DNA from 3 places in the Marinilactibacillus sp. GCM10026970 genome. Region 1 is predicted to be linked to each of the others. Evidence: predicted binding sites of a transcription regulator. Region 1 holds the regulator's gene; each other region holds the start of a gene.

The links. Region 1 encodes Rex, which represses fermentation and respiration genes when NADH is low (regulators of the CRP and FNR family bind a similar motif). Its sites were predicted from a motif close to TTGTGAANTANTTCACAA; they were not measured.
Region 2: the regulator Rex is predicted to act here: its motif matches at 6,249-6,266, upstream of ACFP65_RS08480 (formate/nitrite transporter family protein).
Region 3: the regulator Rex is predicted to act here: its motif matches at 7,349-7,366, upstream of ACFP65_RS02720 (FMN-binding protein).

The regions. Positions count from the first base shown of each region.
Region 1 covers NZ_JBHSUL010000021.1:1,498-11,889, reverse strand. The annotation lists gene ACFP65_RS06350 (carbon-nitrogen family hydrolase) at 1-572, opposite strand, end outside; gene ACFP65_RS06345 (ROK family protein) at 592-1,521, opposite strand; gene ACFP65_RS06340 (PTS sugar transporter subunit IIB) at 1,880-2,197, shown strand; gene ACFP65_RS06335 (PTS lactose/cellobiose transporter subunit IIA) at 2,252-2,581, shown strand; gene ACFP65_RS06330 (NAD(P)H-quinone oxidoreductase) at 2,684-3,667, opposite strand; gene ACFP65_RS06325 (ketopantoate reductase family protein) at 3,775-4,689, opposite strand; gene groL (chaperonin GroEL) at 4,812-6,434, opposite strand; gene groES (co-chaperone GroES) at 6,537-6,821, opposite strand; gene ACFP65_RS06310 (CPBP family intramembrane glutamic endopeptidase) at 7,049-7,705, shown strand; gene ACFP65_RS06305 (DUF4305 domain-containing protein) at 7,734-7,937, shown strand; gene ACFP65_RS06300 (redox-sensing transcriptional repressor Rex) at 7,998-8,696, opposite strand; gene ACFP65_RS06295 (ABC-F family ATP-binding cassette domain-containing protein) at 9,100-10,392, shown strand, end outside.
Region 2 covers NZ_JBHSUL010000027.1:210,796-221,187, reverse strand. The annotation lists gene ACFP65_RS08515 (hypothetical protein) at 478-675, shown strand; gene ACFP65_RS08510 (hypothetical protein) at 833-1,174, shown strand; gene ACFP65_RS08505 (VOC family protein) at 1,212-1,610, shown strand; gene ACFP65_RS08500 (YrzE family protein) at 1,818-2,864, shown strand; gene ACFP65_RS08495 (hypothetical protein) at 3,045-4,184, opposite strand; gene ACFP65_RS08490 (hypothetical protein) at 4,597-5,409, shown strand; gene ACFP65_RS08485 (hypothetical protein) at 5,606-6,019, shown strand; gene ACFP65_RS08480 (formate/nitrite transporter family protein) at 6,282-7,082, shown strand; gene ACFP65_RS08475 (sugar phosphate isomerase/epimerase family protein) at 7,304-8,230, shown strand; gene ACFP65_RS08470 (PTS transporter subunit EIIC) at 8,270-9,643, shown strand; gene ACFP65_RS08465 (PTS sugar transporter subunit IIA) at 9,668-10,129, shown strand; gene rpe (ribulose-phosphate 3-epimerase) at 10,163-10,392, shown strand, end outside.
Region 3 covers NZ_JBHSUL010000007.1:4,010-14,401, reverse strand. The annotation lists gene aspD (aspartate 4-decarboxylase) at 1-712, opposite strand, end outside; gene ACFP65_RS02740 (S9 family peptidase) at 930-2,906, opposite strand; gene ACFP65_RS02735 (L-lactate dehydrogenase) at 3,268-4,242, shown strand; gene ACFP65_RS02730 (polyprenyl synthetase family protein) at 4,387-5,367, opposite strand; gene ACFP65_RS02725 (FAD-dependent oxidoreductase) at 5,454-7,295, opposite strand; gene ACFP65_RS02720 (FMN-binding protein) at 7,616-8,113, shown strand; gene ACFP65_RS02715 (FAD:protein FMN transferase) at 8,240-9,319, shown strand; gene menA (1,4-dihydroxy-2-naphthoate polyprenyltransferase) at 9,316-10,254, shown strand; gene ACFP65_RS02705 (NusG domain II-containing protein) at 10,325-10,392, opposite strand, start outside.

The DNA.
Region 1 (10,392 bases):
TGATTTTCAATTGCTCGAGCTTTCAGTAAAGTTTGCCAATGACTGACCCGTGGATGAGGCCAAGCAGCAGGTACGAATAAGATTTCAATCTCTTTAAGCGCTAGCAGTCGAATCCATTCCACGAACCGCAAGTCATAACAGGTTGCGATCCCTACCTTAACGCCATCTAATTCAAACACACCCAGTTCTTCACCTGGTGTAAAGACTTTATCTTCTTTAGAAGGTGAAAACAAGTGTACTTTATGGTAGGTATGAATCAATTGACCCCTTCGGTCGTATTGGTAGCTTGAATTAAAGAGTTGTCCGTTGGAAATCGTTGCGACAGTGCCGCCAACAATATTGACTTGATGTGTTTTACTCAATCTACTAAGCAACGCTTTTGACCGTATACCTTCTTTATCTGCGTTCTCTTTAACATTTTTTGGATAGAATGAAAGGTTCCACATTTCAGGAAGTACAATTGTATCTGGAGATTCTTCTCGAATAATGTCTTCCACAAGCTGCTCGATTTTTTCTTCATTTTTGACTGGATCATTGAACGCAAGATCCATTTGAATCGCACTGATTTTCATTGTTACTGCCTCCGATCTCTTACTCAAAATTATCCGCTATATTTTTCTGATTGGTTTTCAACAGGTACTGATACAGCGCTCCATACAGATTTGCTTCATTTCCCAACTCACTTTGTACAACTTTTGCTTGAAAGCCGTTAATTTCTGTCATAAAATCTTCAGCAAATAAGTGATCAACTGCACGCTGAATCCCTTCAACAAATAGCGGTTCTTCACTCATACCACCACCAATCACAACCACTTCAGGATCAAACATGGTTTGGAAGTTCATGATCTGAGCTGCAATGATCTGACAGTATTGTGAAAATAGCTGTTCTGCTTTTTGATTGCCTGCTTTGATTTCTTTGAAAAATTCTATTCCAGAATAGTGTTCCGGATTTTCCCCAAGAGCTTTGGCAGCTCGCTCAACCAGTTTCACTGCACTAGCTTTATTCGCAAATATTTTATCTTTAGCTAACGGTGACTGGCCATCTATTCTGATCATGGAAAATTCCCCTGCTGCTAAATGATGTCCTTTAATCAACTGGCCATTAGCGATAACCCCTCCACCAATGCCTGTTCCTATGATCAGTGCAATACCATCTTTTATACCATGCAACTTACCTTTCCAAACTTCTCCAAGGGCAGCACTCTTACCATCATTTTCAATCACAATAGTCTGATCAATTTTTTCTTCCAATTTTTCTTTTAAATTCATTTGATGAATAAATTCAAGTGATCCTCCGTGAATAGCGTAACCTGTATCTGAATCGATGATTCCAGGCATACTGAACGCCACTCCAGAGACGTCATTTTTGAACTCGCTGTAAATCTCTCCAATGGCATCCATGAAGTCTTCCATATTTTCTTTAGGAGTCTTCTTCTTGCCCTTAGTCAAAACCTCTTCTTCGTTCATTACGGCATATTTGATTGAAGAGCCGCCTACGTCATATACTAAATAGTTCTTCATTGTAATCCTCCAACTTTAACCCGATTCATCTTTAATGGTTCTTTCTACATTATCACTACTTTACCATTTTACAAATTTTCTTGCTCCAGAGCCATTATTCGAATAAATCATTTCTATTCATTTTTATAATATGTCATCGATTACATCCTATATTATGCTTTAAATTTGTAGTGATTTTATTCTTTATTTGAATTTCAACAAATTTTAGTGTATAAATAGTATATAAGAAGTAAACGATTTCAAAATAACTATTTGATTTTGGATTTCCTACACGGTTGTTACATCGTAATGTAAACGTGTACAAATTGTTGAGTCGTTTATATATTAATCCAGTTTACCTAAAGAAGGAGAAGTTATTATGTCAATGAAAACAATTATGTTAGTGTGCGCTGCCGGAATGAGTACAAGTATGCTTGTATCCAAAATGGAAAAAGCCGCTGAAGCCGATGGTGTTGAAACGGATATCTTCGCAGTTTCTGCCAATGAAGCGGATAGTTACCTAGCTTCTAAACCTGTAGACGTTTTACTTCTAGGCCCTCAAGTTAAATTCCTTAAAAAACAAATGGAATCAAAAGTAGCCGATAAAGGTATTCCAGTTGAAGTCATTGATATGAGAGATTACGGGATGATGAACGGAAAAAGTGTTCTAGACAGAGCGTTAGCTTTAAGCGAATAATCCTTTTCGCACCGTTTAGACTTATCGAGCGCTTTTTAAGAAGGAGAATTGTGTATGTCGGATAGAACTGAAAAACAAGAAGAAATGCTTCAAACAATTATGGGACTAATTATGCATGGTGGAGACGCCAAAAGTAATGCAATGGAAGCCATTCATGCAGCTAAGGAAGGTGACTTCGAGACGGCCGATGAGAAACTCAAGCTCGCAGATGATGCGTTGATTCAGGCTCATCATTCACAAACGGGACTTTTAACCAGAGAAGCCTCTGGTGATAGCGTTGAAATGTCACTTTTAATGGTTCACGGTCAAGATCACTTGATGAATGCGATTACCTTTAAAGATATGGCCGTAGAGGTCATTGATCTTCACAAACGTCTTCAATAATCGTTTATTATAAATTAGTAAAAGAGCTCAACTACCCTAAAAAAAGTAGATGAGCTCTTTTAGTATATACCAAGATCAGTCAATCTGTGTTTAGCGTTTAGACTACTCTTTAATTTTGAGAATGATTTTTCCAATATTCTCATTATCTTCCATTTGACGGTGTGCTTCTATTGCTTCTTCAAATGGTAAGACCGAATGAATGATTGGTCGGATGGTTCCTGCTTCAATGAGTGGCATCGCATGCTCTACAAATTCTTGTGTAAGTTTCGCTTTATACTCGTCGCTTCTTGGAGTCAGTAAAGTGCCTTTCAAAGCAATTCGTTTTTGTAATAGTTCCATTAAGGAGACGTTTTCTACGACCGTTCCGCCTAGCGTTCCAATTAGTATCCAGTTAGCATCCAGTCCAGCGCTTTGCATATTCTTCTTCCAGTAAGAAGCTCCGATAAAATCTAAAATGACATCCACACCTTCACCAGATGTAACCGAATCAATCACTTCTTCAAAAGCTTCTTCTTTGTAGTTGATCACAGTATCGGCACCTAATTCTCTTGCCACTTCTAATTTTTTTTTGTGACCTGCTGTCGTAAAGATTTGTGCCTGGCTCAAGTGACGGGCGAGCTGAATCGCTGCTGTTCCTACACCACTACCTCCAGCATGAATCAATACTTTCTGCTCTTTTTGTAATTCTCCTAACCAGTATAAGGTCTGATAAGCTGTTAAGAATACTTCAGGTATTGCGACGGCTTCTTCCATAGATAAGGATTCATGAAAAATAATTGCCCGGTCTGCAGGCATTGTAACGTATTCTGCATACCCTCCTTGGTTAACGAGCCCGGTTACACTTGTTCCAGGAGAGAGTCTTTTATCCGAAGAATGATTTTCGACAACTACCCCACTCACTTCTATCCCTAAAATTGGATAAGGTTTTGAAAGTGACGAATTTTGTCTGGTCAACGTGTCTGTTCGGTTGATACCGGCGGCTTTCACTTCAATCAGAATTTCGCCTTCTTTTGGCTGAGGTTTCTCTCTATTTTCGATAATCAGCTGTTCTCTAGATCCTGGTTCTTTAATTGTCCATGCACGCATGTTTCTCACTCCATTTGATTTGGTTTTCCAATCTTACTTTAAATCAAGAAGTTTAAAAATATCCAATGAAATGATTGGGGATTTTTATTGCTTATAAAACTAGTTGATTAAAATGTTCTTTCGATTTCTTTTATGCGTTTGTATAGTTCTTCGTTTACTGGTGTAGGAACGCCATATTGTTTGGATTTCTCAAGAATGGTTCCTGCAAATAAGGCGACTTCTGTTTGTCTTTTTGCTAGACCATCTTGTCTCATAGATGGCATTCCCTTAGGATCCACCGTATCGATGATGTCGAAAGCATTTTGTACGTGTTGTTCTTTAAGAGGAATCCCTTCCGCTTGCGCAATCTCAACAACTTCCAGCATAGCTGCTCGAGCTTGTTCATGGTAAGCCCCACCCGTTTGAATGCCTTCATAGGTCGTTTCATGTACCATAACGACTTGATTAACGCCAACATTCATAATGAATTTTTCCCAGATTTTCAGCATAATATTTTCTTCAATGACATATGGAAACTTTGCTTCATCGAAAATGGCTGAGACGATATTGAGTCTGTTCATTTTTTCAGGTACATCGGCACCAATTTGTAACCAGCCTTTTACTTTTGAACGCACATTCTGACCTTCTCTTGTCGCATCCATCCCAATCGCTACTGTTGGGATCACTTTTTCCTGCCCAAATCTGGCACCTAAAATATCTTCACTACTGATTCCATTGATCAAAGATAAAATGGTGGTTTGAGGTCCGACTTGATATTTCATGGATTCCATCCCACTATCTAACGTCAAAGATTTCGTACAGACAATGACTAAATCAGATGGATCGCCTTGCTCGGTTTCCAGTACATAATTAAAATCGCACGGCGAGCCGTTTAAAGTAACACCGTCTCGCTCATAGCGTTCTTTTCTTTCTTTGCTTACAATGACTTTGACGCGGTCTTTGCCGAGTGCTTCTGAAAGGTGTTGTCCGTATAGTATGCCTAGTGCGCCTAATCCTACTATCGCTACTGTTTTATTGTTCATAATCTATCCCCTTTGATCATTCTAGACGGTACTTCGTACTTTTATCTTATCATATTCTTTTTACGCAAAGCGAAAAAGCTACATCCCATGAAAGGATGCAGCTTTTTCTTTAAGTCATAAAATTACATCATGCCGCCCATTGCGCCTGGATCCATTCCAGCTCCTGGAGCTTCTGGTTCAGGAATATCAGCAACAGCTGCTTCAGTTGTAAGAAGTAATGCAGAAACAGAAGCTGCGTTTTGTAGTGCTGAACGCGTTACTTTTGTAGGATCAATGATTCCTGCTTCTACCATGTTGACCATTTCTCCAGTAGCTGCATTGAAACCAATACCTGGTTCTACATGTTTCAGACGTTCTACGATTACGCTACCATCAAGACCTGCATTGAATGCAATTTGACGTACTGGTTCTTCAAGCGCACGAACAACGATTTTAACACCTGTTGCTTCGTCACCAGTTGCTTCAATTTCTTGAAGTTTGCTTAAGATATTGATATAAGCCGTACCACCACCAGCGATAACACCTTCTTCAACTGCTGCACGTGCAGCATTCAAAGCATCTTCAATACGTAATTTACGTTCTTTAATTTCTGTTTCAGTAGCTGCTCCAACTTTGATGACAGCCACTCCGCCTGCAAGTTTTGCAATACGTTCTTGTAATTTTTCACGGTCGAATTCAGAATTTGTTTCTTCTGCTTGTGCGCGAAGCATTGCAACACGTTGCTCGATGTTACCTTTGTCGCCAGTTCCTTCAACAAGTGTTGTGTTGTCTTTTGTAACAACCGCTTTACCAGCAACACCTAATTGATCAATCGTCATATCTTTCAAGTCTAGTCCAAGATCATCAGTGATCACTGTACCATTTGTCAGAATCGCGATATCTTCAAGCATACCTTTACGGCGGTCACCGAAACCAGGTGCTTTAACTGCTACAACATTCAACGTTCCTCTGATTTTGTTTAATACTAAAGTAGGCAATGCTTCTCCTTCAATATCGTCCGCAATAATCAGTAATGGACGGTTTTGTTGCATAATGTTTTCAAGTACAGGAAGAATATCTTGAACAGAAGAAATTTTCTTGTCTGTAATTAAAACGTATGGATTTTCAAGGTTAGCTTCCATTTTCTCATTATCTGTTACCATGTATTGAGAAAGGTAACCACGGTCGAATTGCATACCTTCAACAACGTCAAGTTCTGTTTCGATCCCTTGAGATTCTTCGATGGTGATGACGCCATCACTACCAACTTTTTCCATAGCATCTGCTAGTAATTGACCAATTTCTTCGTCTCCAGAAGAAATCGCAGCGATCTGAGCGATGGATTCTTTACCTTCAACTTTAGTAGAAGCTTCATGTAGTGCTTCAACAGCTTTTCTTGTTGCCATTTCGATTCCGCGACGGATTCCTACTGGATTTGCTCCAGCTGTCACGTTTTTCATTCCTTCGTTTACGATAGCTTGAGTTAAAACAGTTGCTGTAGTCGTACCGTCACCAGCGATATCATTTGTTTTGCTTGCAACTTCGGCTACTAATTGAGCACCCATGTTTTCAAACTGATCTTCAAGTTCGATTTCTTTGGCAATTCTTACACCGTCGTTAGTGATTTGAGGAGCACCGAAAGCTTTATCTAAAATAACGTTTCTTCCTTTGGGTCCTAATGTTACTTTTACTGTATTTGCTAATTTGTCAACTCCACGTAGCATAGCTGCACGTGCGTCTTCAGAAAATTTGATATCTTTAGCCATGGTTTCCATTCACCTCTTAGTAAATTTTTTGTTCGATTTTTATTTTTATATTGTAAAATTGATTTGACCTTATTGATACGAATGCTTTACAAGTGTGAAAAACTATTCTACTACAGCAATGATGTCTGTATCTTTAAGCACTAGGTAATCTTTACCTTCGTATTTCACTTCAGAGCCTGCGTACTTTTCGAAAATAACCTTTTCTCCAACAGCAACATCGACTTCTGCACGTCTGCCGTCTTCCAGTACTTTACCATTACCTACTGCTACAACTTTTGCTGTCTGTGGCTTTTCTTTTGCCGATTCTGGTAAAACAAGTCCACTTACAGTTTTTTCTTCTTCTTTGATGACTTCTAGAAGAACACGATTTCCTAAAGGTTTTAACATGGTGTTATCCCTCCGATAATTTTTTAGTTGATTAGATTCGTGTTAGCACTCTAAGTGTCCGAGTGCTAACTCCAATACTTAGTATATTCAAAACGAGGATTTCTTGCAAGCCTTTTGATGTTAAAAAATCAATTAAAAATCTCATCTGGAATACGCTTGGTTTTTATGTTAAGTTACTAGTATTGTCAGCTTTGACTGAACGTTATGATAGAGCGAGGATGAGTCACATGGACACAGACAACAAAAAGAAAACCGGACTACAAATCGTATTGATTTACATTATGATTCAATTCTTAACGATCTTATCTAGTCAGTTATTACCTGCTTCTCTACAGCCTACTGGGGGAATTTGGTCGAATATCCTTTTATTTATTTTAGGTGCTGGGCTTATAATCTTCCTAGATAGAAAAAAACGATTCGATCTTTTCTTTGAAAAACCCTTCAGCTTACAGAAATCTAAAGTGATGATCTGGGGAGTGGTAGGATTCGTGATTGCAGTTGTTTCCCAGTATATCGCTACACTTATTGAAGTGAATTTCTTAGGAACACCGATCACCTCACAAAATACCCAGGGAATCCTTGAAATCGTCAAGCGTTATCCTTATTTCATCGTGATTGTTTCCATCGCTGGCCCTATCATGGAAGAATTTGTTTTTCGAAAAGTTTTATTTGGTTTAAGTGTTGGAAAAATCGGTGGTGTTGGCGCCGCAATAATCAGTTCTTTAGCCTTCGCTTTGATTCACTTTGATGGTAGGATTTTGGTTTATTCCGTTATGGGGCTTGTCTTTTCTTGGCTATACTACAAGACCAAAAATATCTGGACACCCATTATCGCTCACTGTTTAATGAATACATTCGCTATACTTGTAGAATTTTTCTTATAAAGAACGCGTTTTATGAAAGGATTTTCTGATGACAACCAAGCAACTACTCACTTATATTTTCTTGAAATACGCTATGTTTGCCGCACTGATCTATGTAACAATTAGTTCCGTTCAAAGAGACGGTTGGGACTTTTTCCCTATACTGTTTGTCTTTCTAGCTACCCGGGACTTTGTTCAAGGAAGCCGTTTAGTGCAGGTCTACTATAAAATCAAAAAAAATTATAAAGTCTAAAAAAACTGCAAGCTGCTCGTTCAAGTTTTTGAACGAATAGCCTGCAGTTTTTTTATCTTTTTAGTCTTCTTCGACGAAAAGTTCTCCTGTATCTTCATCAATCATGACTTCATCTTCAGCTTCATCTAACTCTTGATAATAGTTGATGAAATAAATCAATGTTTGAAGTTCATTAGTCAAATCGACATTATGTACTCGGATGTTATCCGGCACATTTACTCGAATAGGGGTAAAGTTCATGATTCCTTTCACGCCACCTTCAACTAATTTGTTCGCCATTTCTTGAGCGATTTCTGAAGGGACCGTCAGTATCGCAACATCTATCTGCTGTAAATCAAGTTGTTCTACCATCTCATCAATATGATAAACAGGTACGCCCTGATGAACCGTACCAATCAGTTCTTTATTCACATCAAAGCCCGCACTAATTCTTGTATTATTGCTACGTCTGAAATTATAGTTCAATAGTGCTTGTCCAAGATTCCCAACGCCAATTAAAGCGACATTTGTCAGGCGATCTTGATTGAGCGTTTTGCTGAAAAAATTCATTAGTGCTTCGACGTCGTATCCATATCCTCTTTTACCTAACGCTCCAAAGTATGAAAAGTCTCTTCTGATTGTTGCGCTATCTACTTTTACGGCTTCACTCAATTTTGCTGAGGATACTCGACTCTTCCCGGCTTCGTGGAGAAAACGTAAATAACGATAATAAAGGGGTAACCTTCTTGCAGTTGCTTTAGGAATCTTCTTTTCTACCATGCTTTTTCTCCTTTATGGTTTAATTGTCTTTTCTGATTGAAAGGTTAATTCTATTTAAGTTTATTTTATGAATCAGATTTCACAAGTGTAAGAGATGTTTCATTAGTTATTATAGCATGTAAAACGGAAAATGAAAGTTAATATGACCATAAAATAAGCGTTTGTAGCCAGGATAACTATACTCGCTAACAATATTTTTGGGTAGTTTGTGAAAAAACATCCGTTTAATAGACGATTTGACTCAATATTTCGACTATTTTAAGCAACCGATTACATAAAAAGATTTTTAAATTTCTCGTATTCTGTTACCTGTATATCATTCTTTAGATATGCTACACTTATACGGAAAAGCACTTAGTCTATAGAGATAAAAAGACCTAATAATCCAAAATGAGGAATTTAAATGATTTTATTACAAACTCAGAAAGTTGCACGTCACTTTGGTGCAGAGATTTTGTTCGATGACGTTACTCTAGAAATCAAGGAAGCTGCCCGAGTCGGACTAGTTGGAAGAAACGGCGCAGGAAAATCGACTTTACTACACATTATATCTGGACAAGAAGAGCCCGATGCTGGCCGTGTGAATAAAAAAAAGGAATTGACTATCGGTTATCTGGATCAACATACCGGCCTAGAATCGACTAGAACTATATGGGAAGAAATGCTAACTGTTTTTGAATCTGTGATTCAACTCGAAAAAGAAATGCGTCAATTAGAAGCTAAAATGAGTGATCCTAGTCTCCTAGAAGATCAAGAGAAATATCAGGAACTACTCAAACGCTATGACATCATGCAAGAATCCTTTAAGCAACAAAATGGATACGGCTATGAAAGTGAAATCCGCTCCGTACTTCATGGTTTCCGTTTTTATGAAGAAGACTTTTCAATGCCAATCTCTCAGTTATCTGGTGGTCAAAAAACACGCTTAGCGCTTGCCCAATTGCTATTAGAGAAAAAAGATCTCTTAGTTTTGGATGAGCCCACTAACCATTTGGACATTGATACGCTAGCTTGGCTGGAAAAATATCTTTTAAGCTATACAGGCGCTCTACTGATTGTCTCACATGACCGCTATTTTCTAGATAAGGTCGTCAATGAAATCTACGAAGTGAGTAACGGAAAGGTTCAACACTTTACAGGAAACTACTCCAATTATTTGAAACTAAAAGCAGAGCTTATTCAAAAAATGTGGAAAGAATACGAAAAGCAGCAGAAAAAAATCGAGAAGACTGAAGACTTTATCAATCGGAATCTTGTTCGGGCTTCTACGACTAAACGAGCACAATCCAGAAGAAAAATGCTAGATAAGATGGATAAAATGGGTAAACCTCAAGATGACGAAAAATCGGCTAACTTTAATTTTTATACTGAAAGAGAATCAGGTAGCGTTGTACTTCAAACAGAAGAGCTTATTATAGGATACAACGACCATGCCTTGTCTAAATCCATCAATTTAGATATTCGAAAAACAGATGCGATCGCTTTAGTTGGTCCAAATGGAGTCGGAAAAACCACCTTGCTCAAAACACTGGTTGGTCAGATTCCAAAAATAGCTGGTTCTATCCAGTTTGGTACTAAAGTGGATACTGGCTATTATGATCAAGAACAAACCTTGCTTCATTCAACAAAGCGTGTTTTAGATGAACTGTGGGATGAACATCCAACAATTCCTGAACAATCTATTCGTACGCTACTG
Region 2 (10,392 bases), on a different contig from region 1:
ACCATTCCTTTATACGAAAGTATGTTCCTTTATTTAATAATAAGAACATTTGTTCGCAAAGTCAAGGTAAAAAGATCATAAGAAAAAACTAGAGAAAATGTTCTCCAGCTTTTATCAAGATTTTTTATATCTGTCTACAAGGTAATAGCTGATTCCGCTAGCAAAAAGAATAAACAACACCATCGCCATAGCACAAACACCTCTTTGAATTTGATGATGACTCATATGAATTTAGAGAAATACAATGTTGTACTTATTTATAGAGAACGTGCTTGTACTACATATAAGTAATATCAGCAATATATTGACCATATTTAAACTATTTTTCATTGATATTATACTCACTGTACCCTATGAAAAGCAATACTTGGAAAGTACGAATTTAAAATAAATTTTACTGAGGCATCTAGAAGTGTTGTATTTGAATGTAAAATGAGATATAGTTTTCGATAGAAACTTTTGAAGGGGTTTATGGATGTGAAGAAATCGGATGAAATTTTAATCAGATGGTTATTGGAACATAGTGATAGATCATTAAAGGAAATTGCTTCAAAAACGGAAATAGATCAGAACACCTTAATAGAACTAAAACAGACACCATCAAATATATCAGAAATTAACGAAGAAATTCTTTACAAGCTAGTTGCCTTTGCCAAAAGAGTGGGAGCAGAATAATCTGTTTCCACTCTTTTGATTTTAATAAAAGCTATTTAAAAATAAGTATAGAGTATAAGTGCTTATTGTAGCTATTTCAAAGTTGTTTTATATACTTTAACTATAAAGAAAGGATGTGTTCATAATCCGACTTAAAATCAATAAAGATATTTTAACTATGTACAAAAATAAGTACGGGAATAATCAAGCAATCACTGGATACGGAGAAGAAGTGAAAGCTCTTCCTTTTCTATTACCGAGACATTTTGTTGTCGTATTAGATAAAGAAGCGCTGACGATTGTTGAACTAGATAGAAAATTCAATGAAAAATCAGTTGGGAGTATACCGGTTTCTACTATACAGACAGTCAAAATAATAGGACCAGTTGTCAAATCCGTTACAGTCAAAACGACAGATAGAACAATCAAATTCGTTATCAAACCAACGATTATGGGAATCAGCAAGGAGCAGTCTGCTTTATTAACTTATTTGAAAACACATTTCAAACAATCCAAGTAAATACTGGCTACTGATGGTAGCGCTAAGGAGACCTACAATGAATCGGATTAATCTTATTGCATTAGGTGTTTTGAATATAGAAAAAGCAAGAACATTTTATAAAGGACTAGGGTTTCAGTGTTATGACGACTCGCCAGATGCTCCAATCATCTTTTTTAATAATCAGGGTACAAAGTTAGAATTATTTCCATTGGAACAATTGGCTACAGATATAGCTGGAGATGAACCTATGAAGATCAACAGAGAGGGATTCAATGGAATAACATTGGCCATGAATGCAAAGAAAAAAGAAGAAGTTGACGAAATCATGGAACGTGCATGCTCTTTGGGTGCTGAGATTGTTAAGGAACCAGTCTTTGTTTCTTGGGGAGGATATAGTGGCTATTTTAGAGATTTAGACGGTTATTACTGGGAAGTCGCTTATGCCGATACCTAGGCATTCGATGATCAAAATATGCTTGTTATTGATTCGTAATATTAGAATGTTTTGAAATTAAAATACCGTTTACAAAGAAAACTTGTTATATCAAGCATTTTCACTTAATAAAAGGATGGTTCTTAAGTCATATGAATTGATTGCACAACATACATGGTGTTATATTACAACTACGATATAATTACATTTTGTAAAGGAGAAATAACCATGAAAAAAAGAGTCAGACATTACCTGGGAGCAGGAGAAACAGAAGCAGGATTTAATTTATCTTGGGGCGCGGTAATTGCTGGTGTTGTGACAATATTAGCATTGATGTTAATGCTTAGCTTTATCACTTCTGCAATTGGACTTGGCGTCGCTGAACCAACTTCAAGTAACCCACTTGATGGTGTAGGTACAGGTGTTGCGATATGGACAGTCATTGCCTTTGTATTAGCTTTCTTCGGTGGAGGATTCATCGCTGGAGCTACATCAAGACGCGTTGGATTAGTTCACGGATTCTTAACTTGGGCATCAAGTTTAATCGTTTTAGTTATTATGCTTTCATATCTTGCCTCAGGTATATTTTCACTAGCGGGATCTGTTCTAGGAACTGTAACAAATGCAGTAGGATCAGCTGCTGAAACAACGATCGATTTAACAGGTAGCGCAGTAAGCACAGGCTTCGAAAGCGCAGCACAAGGTGTTGAAAATGTAGATTCGGATGAATTACAAACACAAGTAGATTCTGTATTACAAGATACAGACATTCCTGAATTACAACCTGACTATTTACAAGGTCAAGTTTCTGAAGCAACAGATGAAGTAGCGGCAGCTGGACAAGAAATTGTTACTAATCCAGATAACGCTGATTCAATTATTTCTGATTTACTAGATAGCTTAGAAGAAAGAGCGACAACAATTGGTGATGCAGCGGATGAAGATGCAATCGCAAATGCAGTTGAATCAAATACTGACTTATCGCAAGAAGAAGCAGATGAAGCAACTCAAAACATCGTTGAAGCTTACGAGAACACCACTACACAAGCACAAACAACAATCGAAAACCTACGTGGTGAAGTAGAAAACCTACAAACACAAGTAGATCAAACGATTCAAGATGCACGGGTTCAAGCAGAAGAAGCAACAGATGCTGGATCTAAATATTCAATCTGGGCATTTATAGCATTACTACTAAGCATGATTTTGACTTCAGTAGCTGGATTGTTAGGATCTAACACAGTGAAAATGTCTAAATCTGAAAGTAGAGTATAACCAATATAAATAGAAAAGAGAGCGCCTGGCGCTCTCTTTCTTTATGAAAAATTTAGTCAATAATTTCGACCGTAGGAAAAGTAAAGAAAGTAGCGCTGGATAGCTTAAAAATTCAAAAAAGAAGGAATCATTGAAGTTATTCGTAACTTCGATGATTCCTTCTTTTTTGTCGATAGCCTATTACCTTTCAGGTGCTCTATAGCCGGCTGCTTCTGCTTCCGCAGCTGTTTTGAACCATTGTACTACATTTTTAGTTCTACCATAATAAGTACTTCCAGGAATATGATAAATACCATTCACAGATCCTTTTATCGCACCTTCACCATTTTGTTGAACATAAGTCTGTCCGCCAGCATTTGGAGTTGTACTTTGAGTACTATTATTATTGGAATCGCCGTTACTTTCAGAAGAACTATAGCTTTCGCTACTTGTAGCAGCGGCCGCTTTTTCTTCATCAGCTTTTTTCTGTGCAGCTTCTTGGTCCGCTTTTTCTTGTGCGATACGGTTTTCTTCGGCTTCTTGAGCTTGGCGCTCTTCCTCCGCTTGTTGCGCTTCAACTTCAGCAATGGAAGTATCTAGTTTTGATAAACGAGCAGTTAACCCTGAGTCACTTGGAGATAAAGTAGATGAAATAGATACCGCAGCTTCATAATCTTCTCTAGAGTTTGATTCTTCAGCGACTTCTAGTTTGCTAATAGCGTCTTCAAGAGCTAACTCATATGCTTCAATTTCTGGTTCTAGTGCCAGTAGCTGATCTACTAAAGCTTGATTACCATCAGGTATGGCTGCGATAGCTTTATTGGCTAACTCAGCATTCTTGCGAGTAGGTGATTGTTCTACTCTTTTAATAGCAATCTCAGCTAATCTTGTTTTTTCATCAATATCATCTTGTTTTTCTTTTTCAAGACGTTCCTGTTCCAATCGCTGCTCTTCAGCAACACGTTCTTCTTCAATTCGTTGTTCTTCAACTTTTTGTTCTTCAGCAATGCGTTCGGCTTCGGCTGTTTCTACTGAAATATACGTAGTAGATACACCTAGAAGAAGTATACCGAATAATAAAACCAATAAAGAAGAACGTTTCTTTTTCCTTCTTATAATTGCGTAGATAAAATAAGTAATAGCAGATAGACATAATAATAAACCGGAAAATAATTGGTAATCAAATATAGTTCCAGTTGATAGCATATAGCCTAAAGCAAATGTACCAATAATAGCAATAATGATTTTCTTGATACGTGACCAGTCTGTTTCTTTAAACATAAAGTACAAACCGATAGGGAAAAAGCAGATAAGCCAAAAAATGACTTTCATATTTTGCATTGAGATAAACTCCTTAAAATGGTAGTAACAGTAAATTCTAATCGATTAACAGTTCAATATAAGTTTAAAATAGATCTTATAAAAAATGATAATAGATATAATGAAAGACTGTTCTAATAGTAAGAGTACATTAAATATTAATACAAACATAGCTTAACTTACGAAAGAATGAAAAACTCACTAAATAGATTGAATTATAAAATTGTCTAATTAAAAAGGTATAGTGAAGTTAAAGGGTTAGTCGTTTAAATTTAGCACTATTTTAATTAAAATATTTGTTTATAAGTTTATTTAAAATAAACACTTAAATAGATATAGTTTGAAATAAAAGTGAATATTTTGTTCACAACTATACGGTGAAAAGACGATACCTTATGCTATGCTCTTCTTAAATAAGAAAAGAGGTTAAAAGATGAAAAAACTAGTCGTAAGTATTATGACATCGGCATTACTATTGGTTGGGATTAGTTGGAATACAAACACTACAGTTGAAGCTCAAACAGTTCCATTGATGTATACAAGCCAGTCAGCAGTATCTAAAGCTATCAAACCTAAAACAGCCATAAGTACTACTAAAGTAGCTACTCGTTCCAAAACCAAAGAACCAATGAAAGTGAACTACTCAACGCTTATGCAGTCTTCTGGGTGGCAGCCGAAAGTAAATAACGGGAAAACCTCAGGTACAGTCGGAAAAGGTAAAAGACTAGAGGCGATTAAGATCGAACTCTCTAACCCTGAGTTTAAGGGAGGTATTACTTATCAGACCAATGTACAGTCAAAAGGCTGGTTAGGTTGGAAATCTAATGGACAGGTTAGTGGTACACAGGGAGAATCGAAGAGATTAGAAGCCATCAAGATCAAGCTTACGGGTGAAATGGAGAAAAAATACGATGTGTACTACCGCGTTCACTCTGAAACATTTGGTTGGCAAGGTTGGGCTAAAAACGGGGAAGCTGCTGGAACGGTAGGCTTTGGGTTCAGACTTGAAGGAATCGAAGTCAAGCTAGTCAAAAAAGGAAACAAAGCTCCTGGAACAATCAACAATATATTTAGAGATGGTAATAAAAAGTATGTAGATACTAAAGGAAAAGGATTGATAAAAGGATCTAACAATAAAATTTATCACATACCAAACTCTCAGTACTATAAAACGACAACAAAACCGAAAGCCATGTTTATCACAGAAGTTCAAGCTATAAAAGCAGGATATAGACCAGCCAAATAACTCGTCAATAAAGAGGCTTCTATAAGTCTCTTTTTTGTTTTGTTAAAAACAGAGTCATTTGACTAGTTTTTTTCTGTATGGTAACTTGATTAGAATGGAAGAGGGAAAATGAATAAATATCTAATGATTAGGGGAACCTACGGAAAGCAGTACATATATGTTCAAAATACAAGTAAATAGAAAAGAAGGTTTTAAGTTGATAAAATTAAAAAAAGTACTTATAAGTAAAAGTATGCTAACGGTAGCGCTTCTATCTGCATGTAGCATAGAATCCTCATCAGAAGTGGATCAATACATAAAAGAATCAGTTGAAGAGGGAGAGATGTATAGTATGTCTCGTGCTAACGGTGGACTCTTCCTAAGCTTTGATGAAAGAGGCTTGACCTATTATGGAGTTAGTACATATGAAGATCTATACGATACGCCCTTTGAATATTTAGAAAGTTACACAGACTATGAGCTCGAGTATGATGAAGAGGAAAGTCTTTTGACGATTGAAATTCCTGAAGGAAAATACGAATTGAAAGTTTATAGTCCAAAAGTATTTCGTGATGATTTGAACAACATTGATTTGACTACTCAAAAGTCGTTTATTTCAAATGGAACATAAAAAAAACTATCAAAATTTATATAAAGTATCTACTATCATTCAATTAGAAAATAGTAGATACTTTTATTTTTTTGAAAATAAGCGATTGTGTCAGTGATAAAGAGAAAGTTTTTCTTAATGGCAAAAACAAATGATCACTTAAATTATAGAGTGAAAATGAAACCGATTTTCTGAAAGTATTTTGAAAATCCTATTTTCAATTGATTCAATTGGTGGTAAAATACCTATATAGTGAAATGTTGAACAAAAGGGATGGATTATAATGGATGCCAATTATCAAGGATTATTTTATTCAATAGAAACAAGTATCGAAAAGAAAAAGCAATTATTTGAGAAGAGTCCTTCTCGTTATATCGTAAGAGCCATGCTAGCCACACTTTTTCTAACACTTGGAACGGCTATCGCTGTGATTACCGCCCAGTCAGCTGAAAAAGTAGCACACGGTTCTGGGAAATTTTTATACTCATTCATGTTCAGTTGGTCACTTGTCATGATTATCTATATGAATGCAGAGTTAGGAACCTCAAACATGATGTACACAACCATCGGTGTTCACCGCAAGTTGCTTACATTTAAGAAAGCCGTCATGATATTATTCGCGTGCCTAATCTTTAATTTAATTGGAGGAATCTTAGCAAGCTATCTTGTTTCTTTAACTTCAACTTTTCAAAATCTCCCAGCAGATCATTTCTTATTTACTGCAATAGAGCATAAACTCGAAAAAACACCGCTTCAAGTATTCACAGAAGGGATCTTTGCCAACGTTATCGTAAATACCGCAGTGTACTGTACGATTCGTATGAAAGATGATGCTGGAAAAGTCATGGCTATGATCTTTATTATCTTTATCTTTGCATTTTTAGGATTCGAGCACGTCATTGCCAACTTTTCTTCCTTCCCACTGGCTTATTTTGCTTCAGGTGGAGCAATAGCTGGAATGACAAGTACCGCTCTGGCAACAAACTTATTTTTTGCAGCATTAGGTAATTATGTAGGTGGCGGTCTGGTGATCGGTTTAGTCTATTCTTGGATGAACAGAGGAGATCATGTTTATCTAGACTAGTGTGGATCCGAATATAAGAATAACTAAATACGATGATTAAAAGAGGCGTAATCAGGAAAATGATTACGCCTCTTTCTTTATCCAGTAGTCCTTAGCTACTAGGTAAAATTGATTAATAATGAAATTAAATGGAAATATATGATTTAAAATGAAATAAAATGGTTGTTTTTGAATTTTGAAAGTGCTATTATGTGTTTAACAAAAATATTGGAGGTCATGAAATGAAGACTGCAACTAGAATTAATTCATTTTTACCAAAGTTTGATAATGATTTAGAAAAAGTATTTGAAGAATTTAGTCGTATCGGATTAACACATGTAGATTTAAATTACCCGGAACACACAAATGATTTTTCTCCAGAAGAGATGAAAGCATTACTGGAAAAAAATAACCTAAAAGTTAATGGGGTTGCTTTAAGATTTAGAAAAGATTTTATCAATGGAGAACTTGGAAATTCAGATCAAAAAATTTCTAAACAAGCTGTTCAATTATGTAAAGAAGCTGCTGATTATTGCCGCGCTATAGACGGAGAAATCGTTACAGTATGGTTAGGCTTTGATGGATTTGACTATTCATTCCAAATCAATTACGAAAAAGTCTGGGAACAAATCAAAAATTGCTTTATCGAAGTTGCAGATTATGCACCTGACTTGAAATTAAGTATTGAATACAAACCCTTCCAGCCAAGAGCTTATGCTTTCATAGATAGTTTGGGAATTGCAATGACCATGATGAGTGAAATCGATCGTGAAAACGTTGGAATTACATTAGATTACTGTCATATGTTGATGAAACACGAAAATCCGGCATATGGCGCTAGCATATTAGGAAGCCGTAATAAATTATTCGGAGTCCACTTGAATGACGGATACGGATTAAACGATGATGGCTTGATGATTGGTACAAGTAGTCCAGTGAAAACTTTTGAATTCATTTACTACGCTAAATTACACAATTACGACTCTGCCATTTATTTTGATACTTTCCCGATTATTGAAGATCCAGTTGCTGAATGTGAGCGTAACTTGAAAATGATCAAACTAATTGATGAAAAAATCGACCGTATCGGTATGGATAAAATCCAAAATATTATCAATCAAAACAGCGGTGTTAAAGTTAGCGAACTAGTCCTAGAAATCTTATCTTAAGATAAGATTTCTAGTTCTAACAAATCAGGAGGTATTAAAATGGACTATAAAAAAATGGCACAGGAAGTATTAGATGAAATCGGTGGACCAGAAAATGTTTCTAATATGACTCACTGTGCAACCAGATTAAGGCTTAATTTAAAAGACACATCGATTGTTGATGATAAAGCCGTTAAAAATATTGAAGGCGTAGTCAATGTTGTCAATAAAGCAGGACAGTATCAACTTTTGATCGGTACAGAAGTTCCAAAATTGTACGATGAATTTGAAAACCTTATCAAAGGAAATGGAAACATATCAACGGATGCTTCTAATGGAGAATCAGGCAGTATCATCAGTAATATCTTTTCAGCGATATCAGCAATTTTTGCACCCTTACTACCGGCATTAGCAGGTTCAGGTATTTTACGAGGTCTATTAATTTTAGGTGTTCAACTGGGACTAATCAGTGAGAACAGCGGCACATATTCAATCATGTTCGTTGCTTCAATGAGTGTTTTTTACTTTTTACCAGTATTGTTAGCGTTTACCTCTGCTCGAAGATTTGGGGCCAGTCCTTATCTATCAGCTTTGATAGGAGCGGCGCTGATCCATCCTGACTTTATTGGCTTGATGGGAGATGCAGGTAATGGTGTAGTGACCGACTTCTTCGGAGTCCCTGTTGTATTAATGAACTATAACTCTACAGTTGTACCAATCATCTTATCAATCTGGGCATTCTCCTATCTATATAAATTCCTAGATAAACATATCCCAGATACATTAAAGCTCGTTATCATCCCATTGATTTCTTTGGGAATCATGATTCCTTTAACCGTTATTGTTATTGGACCGATCGGTGTTTATAGCGGAGAGGCTGTTGCCGGAATGGTTAATTGGTTGATTGAAAGAAGTAGTATTCTAACAGGAATCGTCATTGGTGGTGGTTGGAGTGTGCTTGTAAGTCTAGGAATTCACTGGGCCGTTAATCCGATTATGATCAATAACGTTTCAACTTACGGATTCGACTATATCGTTCCATTCACATTCGCATGTAACTTTGCTGTTATCGGAACAACAATTGGTATTTACTTTAAAGCGAAAGATAAAAAGTTAAAAGGCTTTGCAGTAACAGGATTGATTACAATTGTTCTATCTGCAATCATCGAAGCTACCTTGTTCGGTCTATTAGTGAAAAACAAAAAACTATTTTTGGCACAAATTATTGGTGGTGCAGTTGGTGGAGCCTATCTAGGGCTGACAAAAGTTGTTACAAATGCATTCGTATTTGGTAGTGTTACAACTTTCCCAGCATTTGTAACTGAAAACAACTCTAACTTTATCAACGCAATGATTGGTTTAGCAATATCGTTAGTTGTATCAGGGATTCTAGCCTTCTTCTTTACGAGACAAGATGAAAAACTAGCAGAATAAATAATAGTTTTGAAAGGATTTAATATGAAATTTTTTGAGAAGAAACTTACGGTTTACAACCCGGTAAAAGGAACTGTGAAAAAAATATCTGAAGTGAACGACGAGATGTTTTCAAAAAAATTAATGGGTGATGGATTTGCTGTCGAACCAGACAGCAACGATATTTACTCGCCGATTAAAGGGAAAGTCATTTCTGTATTTCCTTCTAAACATGCCATCTCGATTAAGGCAAAAGGTAATCAAGATGTTTTGATCCATATCGGTATTGATACAGTAGAACTGAATGGTGATGGATTTGAATTAAACGTCACGGAAGGTGATACAGTAGACTACAATACGAAACTCGTATCAGTAGATTTTGATTATGTAAAAACGAATGGTAAAGAAACAGATGTGATTGTTGTATTTCCAGAAACAGAAGACAAAGAATTATCAGTTGAATATGGCGTAACGAATCAAAACAAAGAAATTGGGCTATTAAAATAGTCACTTTAAACAGTTAAGACAGGAGGAAGATGAATGTTATTTTGCCCTTCGATGATGTGTGCTTCTTTCAATCATCTTGAACAAGAAGTTAAAGCATTGGATGCTGCGGGAACGGATATTTTCCATATTGATATCATGGATGGAAACTTTGTACCTAATTTTGGTATGGGCACCCAGGATGTAACAGCAATAAGAGAAAGCACAGATAAACGAGTAGATGTGCATCTGATGATCTCTAATCCTGGTGATTATGTTGAGATGTT
Region 3 (10,392 bases), on a different contig from region 1:
AACGATCCAACTCTTCTTTAGGAAACTGATAACTTGTTTCTCCATTAATTGTCACGAGCTCTGAGCGAATATAATGTACATTAAATCCGTACTCAGGTAGTTCTGGTATTTCCATATAAGGTGCAAAAGTAGGAATCAGTAAAGCAATGGTATCCCCTTGATTTAATAAGGCATTGTTCACTAAAGAATTGAATGTATAAACAATTCCCGCTGTTCCACCTTCTACTGCAAATACATCGAATGGTGCACTTTTTGAATCAAATAATTCATGATGCAAATACTGTTTGATCGGTTCTTCACTGGCATTTAAAATACGTTCTGGATGTGGGTAATTGTCTCCAATCACATCATCTAGCATTTGTTTCAACCAAGCTTCTTTTGACAACCCCATTAAGTGGTTACCTTTTTCCCAGATCTCTCGAAGTAAATCAGCTCCTTGCGTCTTTTTGGAGTCTAAAAAAGTTTCGAACCTTTTTGATCTACTATCATCTTCCTTGATCATTCCAGCGATTTGTCTGTTTTCTCCAAGCATTGTTTCTTTGACTGCAAATTCCCCTAATAGGAAAAAAGCTTCTCTTGGTATAGGTGCCGTCCAGTTCGGGTTCCCTCTACCTGCATTCAAAAATTCTTTCGTATTAGGGGTTTTTTGCATTTGCTCTTCTAAATAAAGATTCAATTCAAAAGGGCTTAGACTTTCAAGATCCTGCTTCAAAATTCCACTCCTAGTTTTTTTGTAATCATTTTATTTTTTCTCCACTTGTAATTGTAACAAAGATATTGAAAGACCCCAAGTCTATAGAACATTAGACAAAAAATTTATATAAATTCTCATATAAGCCTCTTATTATGTGAACAATTTAATGAATAAACGAGCTGTTCAGCAAAAAGACTAGCCTTCCTATAAATCAAGAAGGCTAGTCTCTTATTTTCTAATATTGTTCGAACCAATCAGTGATCGCATTCATTCTTTCAAGGCGTAGATTGGGTAGACCCATTCTCGAAAGTCCATGACTGGATTTGGGGAATGTGATCAATTTTGTATCGACCTTATGTTTCTTCATCGCGATATACATTTGCTCTGCTTGTTCTTGTGGACATCTTAAATCTTCTTCTCCATGAATAACAAGTAGCGGTGTATTTACATTCTCAGCATATGCTAGAGGAGACATTCTCCAGAGTTCTTGCATCTCGCTGAGATCATGTTGCAACTGAAATTCTACGAAATGAGGGCCAATGTCACTTGTTCCATAGAAACTAATCCAATTAGAAATACAGCGTTGTGTAACGGCGGCCTTAAATCTATCCGTATGTCCAACAATCCAGTTCGTCATGAATCCACCATAACTACCACCTGCAACATATAACTTTTCTGTATCAATTTCCGGGTGTTGCTCTAGAACGTAATCTGTTCCAAGCATTAAATCTTCATAGTCTTTGTTACCGTAATCACCTAAGATTGAAGCAACAAAATCCTGACCATAGCCATTTCCTCCGCGCGGGTTCAGTAAAATGACACCATATCCTTGAGCAGATAATTTTTGCATTTCATGGAAGAAGGTTTCTCCATAACAAACTTGCGGTCCACCGTGAACATAAAGAATTGCTGGATGTTTTTCTTTTTTTTCAACGGGAGGCATATACCATCCTTGAATATCCCAGTCGTCTGCCCCTTTATACCAGAACATTTCTGGTTCCACGATTGTGTATTCAGAAACCACATCCGCATTCGGATCATATAATTTTTCAATTGCACCAGTTTTTAAATTTAGTAAGCCAACCTCACTCGGAATCGTTGCTGTCGAGTATGTCACAGCCACTCTATCTTGTTCATCTGTTAGCTCTCCACCAGTGAACTGAACTTTCTCATCGACAAGTTTCTCTAACTTCCCTTTTCGATTCCCCTTATAGATTTGCAACTTTCCGTGTTCTGTTACTGGGAAAAGATAGTTTTCATTATCTAGCCACTGCACTGGAAAGTCAGATACATTCTGCTGGAAATCTCCGATGATCGTATCACCTATTTCCGCATCCAAGTTTTCGGTTAAACAGACAAGTGTTTGTTGATTTACATCGTAGCCATAAAGCTTGGCTTGCGATACAAATGCAAATTTAAAATCATTCCCTACTAAAAGATAGAAATCTTCAGCCTCGTTTGCTGCTACAAACTGGAAACTACCTTGGGGAATTTCTTTTGTAAGGGTAGTTGTCTTTTTTGATTCAATAAAATACTTATAGACGCTCCCCCCATAAACCCATTCATCTTCTGGATCTAGCTTGTCAGAAACCAAAAGATAACTTTCATCTTTTGAAACATAGCTTAATCCAACTGGACGATCTTTTTCCAAAATAAGCTGGTCATTTTTAGTCGCGATATCTACTTTTTTGATCTGATAAGTGAGATCTACGGGATTAACACCTCTTCCATCCATTTTATATTGAAGGGTCGTAATAACTTTAGGTTCTGGGTGCTTTTTCTTGTCTTTCATCTCTTCATTTTTATTGGCATCTGAATCTTCATTTGTTTTCTTTGAAGTCTGATAATAAACACTTGCACTATTACTAGTCCATTCATACGAAAATACACCATTTTTTTCTGAAGTTAATTGAGAAGCTGAACCTCCAGATAGTGAAATTAAAAAAATTTGAGTTTTTTTATCTTCTGTATTATTTGAAAGATAGGCCAACCACTTACCATTAGGAGAAATACTGATTTCCACATTAGCAGATCCACTATCTCCCCAGTGGGTTTTCTCTTCAGTCTTTTGATGTACACTATAAATAGAGGTACGGTATTCATTTGTTTGTTCTTTCAGATTCGTTTCGACAAAAAAAACATGATCTTTCCACACTTTTGGTTGTGAAACAGTTTTTAAATCAAATAGGCTTTCTGGTGTTAAAGTTTTCAAAATCAAATCATCCTCCATTTTTAGCGTACATTAAAATATAACTATTCATTATAAAACCACTTTAAATACTTAGCTTACTACATATTTAAAAATTCAAAAATAGCTTCAACATTAGTAAAATGAATATAACTACTTATCTATTCTAATTTACGCATAAATAACTTAATACAATTCTGCCACTCCTACGTTAGATAGTCAATAGTATTTAATGATAAATTTCTAATCAAATAAAACTACATGTATATTCAGCTAATTACCAATAATTTCTTTTGATTATTTGATGATAATACTGTACTCAATTCAAGTTTGTGATATAATGAACTTGTAAGGGATAGTTTAATTTTAAGAGGAGCGTGTTCACATGAGTTCACTAAATGACAAACAAAAAATCATCTTAATCGGGGATGGCGCCGTAGGATCTAGTTATGCTTACTCTCTGATCAATCAGAATATCGGTCAAGAACTAGGTATTATTGATGTTAATCGAGACAAAGCTGAAGGCGATGTGATGGATTTAAGTAGTGCTCTCGCTTTTACCGCGCCTAAAAAACTATATGTTGCTGATTATGAAGATTGCTCAGATGCTGACTTGATCGTCTATACTGCTGGCGCAAATCAAAAACCTGGAGAAACAAGACTTGATCTAACCGAAAAAAATCTACGTATAACTAAGAGCGTTGTGGATAGTGTTATGGCAAGTGGTTTCAATGGTATTTTCTTAGTCGCAACAAATCCCGTAGATATTTTGACTTATGCCGTATACAAATGGTCTGGGCTACCTTCTAAACAAGTTATTGGTTCTGGTACTTCTTTAGATAGCGCTCGGTTCCGTCAAGCGATTGCAAACCTTTTAGACGTCGATGTAAGAAATGTTCACGGTTATATCATCGGAGAACATGGCGATACTGAATTCCCAGTTTGGTCTCATGCTAATGTAGCTGGTCTACAAATCAATGAATGGTTAGAACACAACCCTGATACAGATGAACAAGCGCTGGTAGATATCTTCTTCTCTGTAAGAGATGCAGCTTATACAATCATTGAGAAAAAAGGCGCTACTTTTTATGGTATCGGTGTTTCTCTAGCAAGAATCACTCGAGCGATTTTAAACAATGAGCACGCTGTTCTTCCGCTATCTGTCTATCTGGAAGGTCAGTATGGAGAAAATGATATTTACCTTGGTACACCCGCCATAATTAATCGTGGTGGAATCAAAACGATTATTGAAATTCCGTTAAATGATTCTGAAAAAGAGAAAATGAAACATTCAGCACAGACAATCAGAGAACACTTGGATGAAGTAATCAAAAAGAGTCCTGATTTAGCTTTCGAATAATGACCTTTAGCATGAGTCTACATAGATTCATGCTTTTTATTACACTTTAAAGAACGGGCATTTACTGTTTATTTATTTTTATAGAGGATCATTATTGACGGTTAAAAAAGATCATTCGGATAAATTATACCCGAATGATCTTTTTTAACTTTTTCTGCTGAGTAATTGTTTAGTCAATTGATAAATAATCTCTTTCTCTTTCGTATCTGGTAAAGACAAGATTTTTTTCAATGATTTTTCCGTGTATTTTTCTGCTAGTCGTTTCGCTTCAATTATTCCATCCGATTCAATAACCAACTGACGCACTTTTTTTGCCTCTTCTTCTGTCATCTGTTCTTTCTTCTCTAGTAAAGGGAGCAACGCACGACGATTTTTTCGCATGGCAAAAATTAGTGGTGCAGTATAAATTCCTTGTCTAACATCTTCTAGAACCGGCTTACCAAATTCCTCTGAGGATATTGTGTAATCCAAAATATCATCTAATATCTGAAAGGCCATCCCCATATGACTACCTATGTGATAAGCAATCCTAGCTCTCTTTTCTGTTAATCCACCTTCAAGTGCTCCCGCATAGCACGATAAAGCAAATAACTGTGCTGTTTTTCCAGATATTTGTGTGAGATATTGTCGGATTGTCATATCCGTATGATGATACAGCCTCATCTGATCCAGCTCACCCATTAAGATTCGTTCCATTCCTTTTGTATTGATTTCAAACTGCTGATTACTTTTTGCATATTGTGCAAGTAATCGAAAGGAGACTGTAAACAAATAATCTCCTGCATAAACAGCAGCATTTTTTCCATAACGAGACTGAATCGTTTCCTGTCCCCTTCTTTTTGGTGAATCATCTATGATATCATCATGGATCAGCGTGGCTGTATGAAGCAATTCGATTGAAGCAGCTACTGCTTGTGCTCGTTTTGCATCATGTTCTGATCCGAATGTCGAAAAAAGAAGAGTATACGCTGGTCTTAGCATCTTCCCGCCTTTATTGAAGACATCTTTTAAAACGGTTTCCACTTCTTTGTTCCGCATCTGAATCGAACCTTCGATGAGCTTAGTTACTTCTCCTAGTTCGGTCGCTAATTCAGGATACGGTTCCCATATCGAATGTAGTTTCATTGGTATCTCCTTTTAATCCCATAAGTTAAAAAAAGTGAAAGCGAGCTGTTTCCCCCGCCTCCACTCTGTTTAGTTCTATTCAATTTTTATGTGTGTATAGACGTACTTTTTCCATACCAGATGGTGCCCGCTTTCTTTTGTATCCACGGAATGACATAATAGTCCAGACCGAATGCTCGACCGGATCCATTCATTAACGCGATGGCTACAAAGATAAACCAGATGTTTACCCAGTAGAACATTCCAGAAAGTGTAAATGATAAAACTAAGCCGATGGTTGCTGCGCTCGTTAACCAAGTGAATAATCCAAAAATTAGAGCTAATGCAATCGCGATTTCAACACATGTCATAAATTTCTGGAAGAATAGAGCCATTTCTGTATTAGGTATCAAAATTTTCATTATACTCTCAAACCAGCCAGGTGCGTGATCTAAAATCATCATCGGCTGTTCTCCGTACGCATAGCTTAAACCGAATATTGGTTTCGCAACCTCTTCAACAGCTTCTGAAGCTCCGGAAGTTGGATTTTGAAGCCATGAGAATGGCAGCAGTACCTGATCTTTAAACCAACTCTCCGACCCTAATATACCAAACGCTTTCTTCAAACCTTCTACTAACCACATGCTACCATAAAATACCCTTAGAGGAACACTCCATAAAACATTGCCATATCTAGAAAGGTGTCCGCGGAAAATATTTCGCTTGTGTTTGATATGGAAAAATTCATGAAAGATGTATTGTGTCATATAATAGCCTGACCGAATATCAAAGAAGTACTTTAAATTCACAATATGTTTCATCAAAATAGCAAGAAAACCGCTTAAATGAATTTTATCGAATAGGTAGGCTACACCATAGGTTGATCCTACGGACACCAACGTACCTTGATAATTCGATTCGTGAGGATGTTTTTCTCCACCTTCTATTTTAGCCACAATATTTTTTGCTGCTGTGTGTCCTGTTTGTTCCGCTGCTTGAACAATCTGTGGTGTAGGTTTTCCGTTTTCTTCATAGTAAACCAAGTCTCCAATGACATAAACGTCTTCTAGATCTTTCGCTTCCATATACTCATTCGCAACTAATCTTCCAGCACGTGCTTTTTCAGTTCCGAAATCTTCTATATCTGAATTTGCTTTTACACCGGCTGCCCAAATAAGTGTATGCGTCGCTAGTACTTCCTCTGTTTTCAGTTCAACTGAATGCGCCGTAACATTGACAACTGGCGCTTCCGTTAATATGCGTACTTTCTTTTTACGTAAGTATTTTTCTACTTTACTAGAAGAAACTTTAGGAATCGTACTCAGTATTTCTGGAAGTGCTTCGACTACAATTAATTCAATTTCACTCGCATCGATATGATATTTTTCTGCAAGGACAGGTTTCCAATCAACTAATTCCCCAATCATTTCAATTCCTGTTAAACCAGAACCGCAAACAACGAATCTAAGCATTGCTGCTCTTTTCTCTAAATCGCGCTCTCTAGCAGCTAGAGCAACAGTATCTTCTATATGACGTCTGATACGAACAGCGTCTTCCCATGACCATAGCGTAAAACCATTTTCTTTAACACCAGGGGTCCCAAAGTCGTTCGCTTCTCCACCCATACCAAGTACAAGATAGTCATATTTGTATTGACCATTTTCTGTGACCACTGTTTTGTCATCATGATTAAGTTCAATAACATTATCCGTAACAAGTTGAACGTTTTTTCTTCTAGAGAATAAGCGCTGTAAATCATACTGGATGGCATCTGGTTCAACTCTTCCTCCAGCAACCTCATGTAATTCTGTCATATAAGTATGATATGGATGACGATCAATCAAAGTAATCTCTACTCGATTGTTTTTCTTCAGCTTTTTTGAAAGTAGTTTCGCAGCAGATACTCCCGCAAAACCTCCTCCAACAACAACAACATTAATCTGTGGCATAATGGTATACTCCTTTAAGATACTTATTATTTGTGAATTAATTTCAATCATTATTGATAATTTATTCACAAATTAATTTACATGTTTATTATAACTAATATGAGATAGTTTGTCTATATAATCTTTATTTTCTTTTTAAATTCACCCCTTAAGCTATAAATAGAGAAGTTTACTACCTTTTATCAGAAAAAGAAAATAATTATTAACAATTATTTGTGAATATATAGACAATATTATTTTAGTGTTGTATACTACACTTGTTAAATACTTATCAAGAGAATTCTTCTTTTGATTATCATACTTATTATGGAGGGAATACTATGTTTATCAAAAAAGGTATCATGTTCGCAACAACATTATTTGCTTCAACAATCGTATTAACAGCTTGTGGAAATTCGGATGATTCAGCATCTAACGCTAACGAAGGCACAACAGAAGAAACCTCTTCTGCTGAACTACAAGATGGCACTTATTCTTTAGAAGAAGAAAACTTTGATGAAAATGGCTGGCGCGTTTTGTTTGATTTAACTGTCAATGACGGCAAAATTACAAAGTCAAATTACGATTATGAAGATGCAGACGGAAATTTGAAATCTGAAAATGAAGAGTATCAGAAAAATATGTCTGAAAAGGTTGGCGTTGGTCCAGCTGATTATATTCCTCAGTTAAACGGAGAATTGGAAGAGAAACAAGATCCATCTGAAGTCGATGCTGTATCTGGTGCAACACATTCTTCTGAAAGCTTTATCAAGTATGCCAAGCAATTAGTTGATGCTGCTAAAGAAGGCAATACAGATACTATTGAAGTGAGCAACTAATCTAGGTCTTTCATCGCCTATCGTTTTGAATTATAATAGGAAAAGAACCTTACGGTAAGCAGACCTTGGATAATCGTCTAAGGTCTGCTTTTGTATTCAGTTTTATTTTTAAAGGAGTTCATATAAATGAAAAAAACTAAGGGGTACCATGCTTTTTTACTTTTGTGTTTCCTATTGTTATTTGTATCAGGTTGCGGTCCATTTACTTCTTCCGATAACCGAAATCTGGCAGCTACACCTTATGAAGAAACGGAATTTTTAATGGGAACCGTTGTGAGGATAGCTATTTATAATAAAGATTCAGAGGCTGTTTTAGATGTTGCTTTTGATCGTATTAAAGAACTTGCAGGATTTATTACAACAGAAGAAGATGGAGAAAATTCTTTGATTTCTAAAATCAATGAGCAAGCCGGTAAAGAACCGGTTGCCATATCAGACGATCTTTACAAGCTCATTAAATCAGCTGTAACTTATAGCGAAGAAACAAATGGGCGCTTTGATTTAACGATTGGTCCTCTTACAAACTTGTGGAGAATTGGTTATCCTGATGCTCGATTACCTGATCAAGTTGAAATTGATCAAGCCTTGGCACTCGTTGATTATCATAAGGTTGTCCTTAATGATCAGGATCAGACTGTCTTTTTAAAAGATCCTGGTATGCGTCTGGATCTTGGCGCTATCGCAAAAGGATTTATTACAGATGAAATCGTCCAGGTGCTAAAAGAAAACGACGTAAACACGGCTATAATTGACTTAGGTGGGAATCTGTTTGTAATGGGTAAGAGCCCAAGAGATGAGCAAGCCGAGTGGCAAGTAGGTATTCAAGATCCTTTTGAAGATCGGGGGACTATTCTTGGATCATTACCGGCTAGCAATGAATCTATTGTGACATCCGGAGTCTATGAACGTTTCCTCGAAATTGATGGCAAACAATATGCTCATTTAATGAATCCTGAGACAGGTTATCCTTTTGATAACGAACTCGCTGGAGTCAGTGTCGTTACAAAGGAATCTATTGATGGAGATGGATTGTCTACTTCTCTTTTTTCAAAAGGATTAAATGAGGGCCTGGATTTTGTTAATCAGCTAGATGATGTCGATGCTATTTTTGTTACTAAAGATAAAGATGTTTATGTATCTAATGGATTGAAAGACTTTGATCTTACCAATGATGCGTTTACTCTAATGAACGGAGACGACCAATGACAGTTAGAGCTTTTTTTGATTTAGTAGAAATTAAAACTAAACTGGCCAGTTTATTCCCATTCATGATTGGCACGTTATTTACAGTTTACTATTTTCATATGTTTGATTTTATGAACACACTGATTTTTTTCTGTTCCATGCTGATCTTTGATATGACCACAACGGCTATTAATAATCTAATCGATTATCAGAAAGCTCAAGCTGATGGATATAAGCAAGAGGTCAACATCATTGGGAAAGCTCGAATCTCAGAAAAACTCGTTATTACATTGATTTTTGCAATGCTTGCAGCTGCTTCTTTACTAGGGATTTTACTCGTTTTTAGAACCAGTATCTTACTGTTGTTTATGGGAGGATTATGTTTTTTGATTGGTATTTTTTATACTTTTGGTCCTATTCCTATTTCTAGAATGCCTTTAGGGGAAGCTGTTTCTGGTATGACAATGGGATTCGGTATTTTTTTCCTTTCTGTGTTTGTTAATACAGAAAGTGGATTATTACTGGACTTGATTTACCAGTTTCCTAATTTTAATGTTACAGGAAATAGCTTGTTGCTAATTGTGCTTTTATTCGTTTCGCTGCCTCTCGTTTTTTTGATTGCAAATATTATGCTGGCGAACAATTTATGTGACCTTGAACAAGATATTTCAAATCACCGCTATACTCTACCGTATTATATTGGCAAAAAAAGAGGCATTCAGTTATTTAATATATTGGTGTATGCTAGTTATATTGTCGTTGTAGTTGCCGTTTTGTCTACTTTATTGCATCCTATTCTATTACTGATACTATTAACTTTGTTTCCTATCAGAAAAAATCTGCAGAAGTTTAATCAAGCTCAGATCAAAGAAAAGACATTTGTTATCGCAATCAAGAATCTTGTCCTATTTTGTGGAGCGGAAACTATTTTACTTGCTATCAGTTTATTTTTATAATGACACACTAAAAAAAGAAGCTAACAGTTCAAAAAACTGTCAGCTTCTTTTTAATACTCTTGCTTATTATCTAAAGTGGGATAATAATTTCTTCTTGATCATCTGGTTCCTCATCAGATGATTTTGATTGAATTTCAA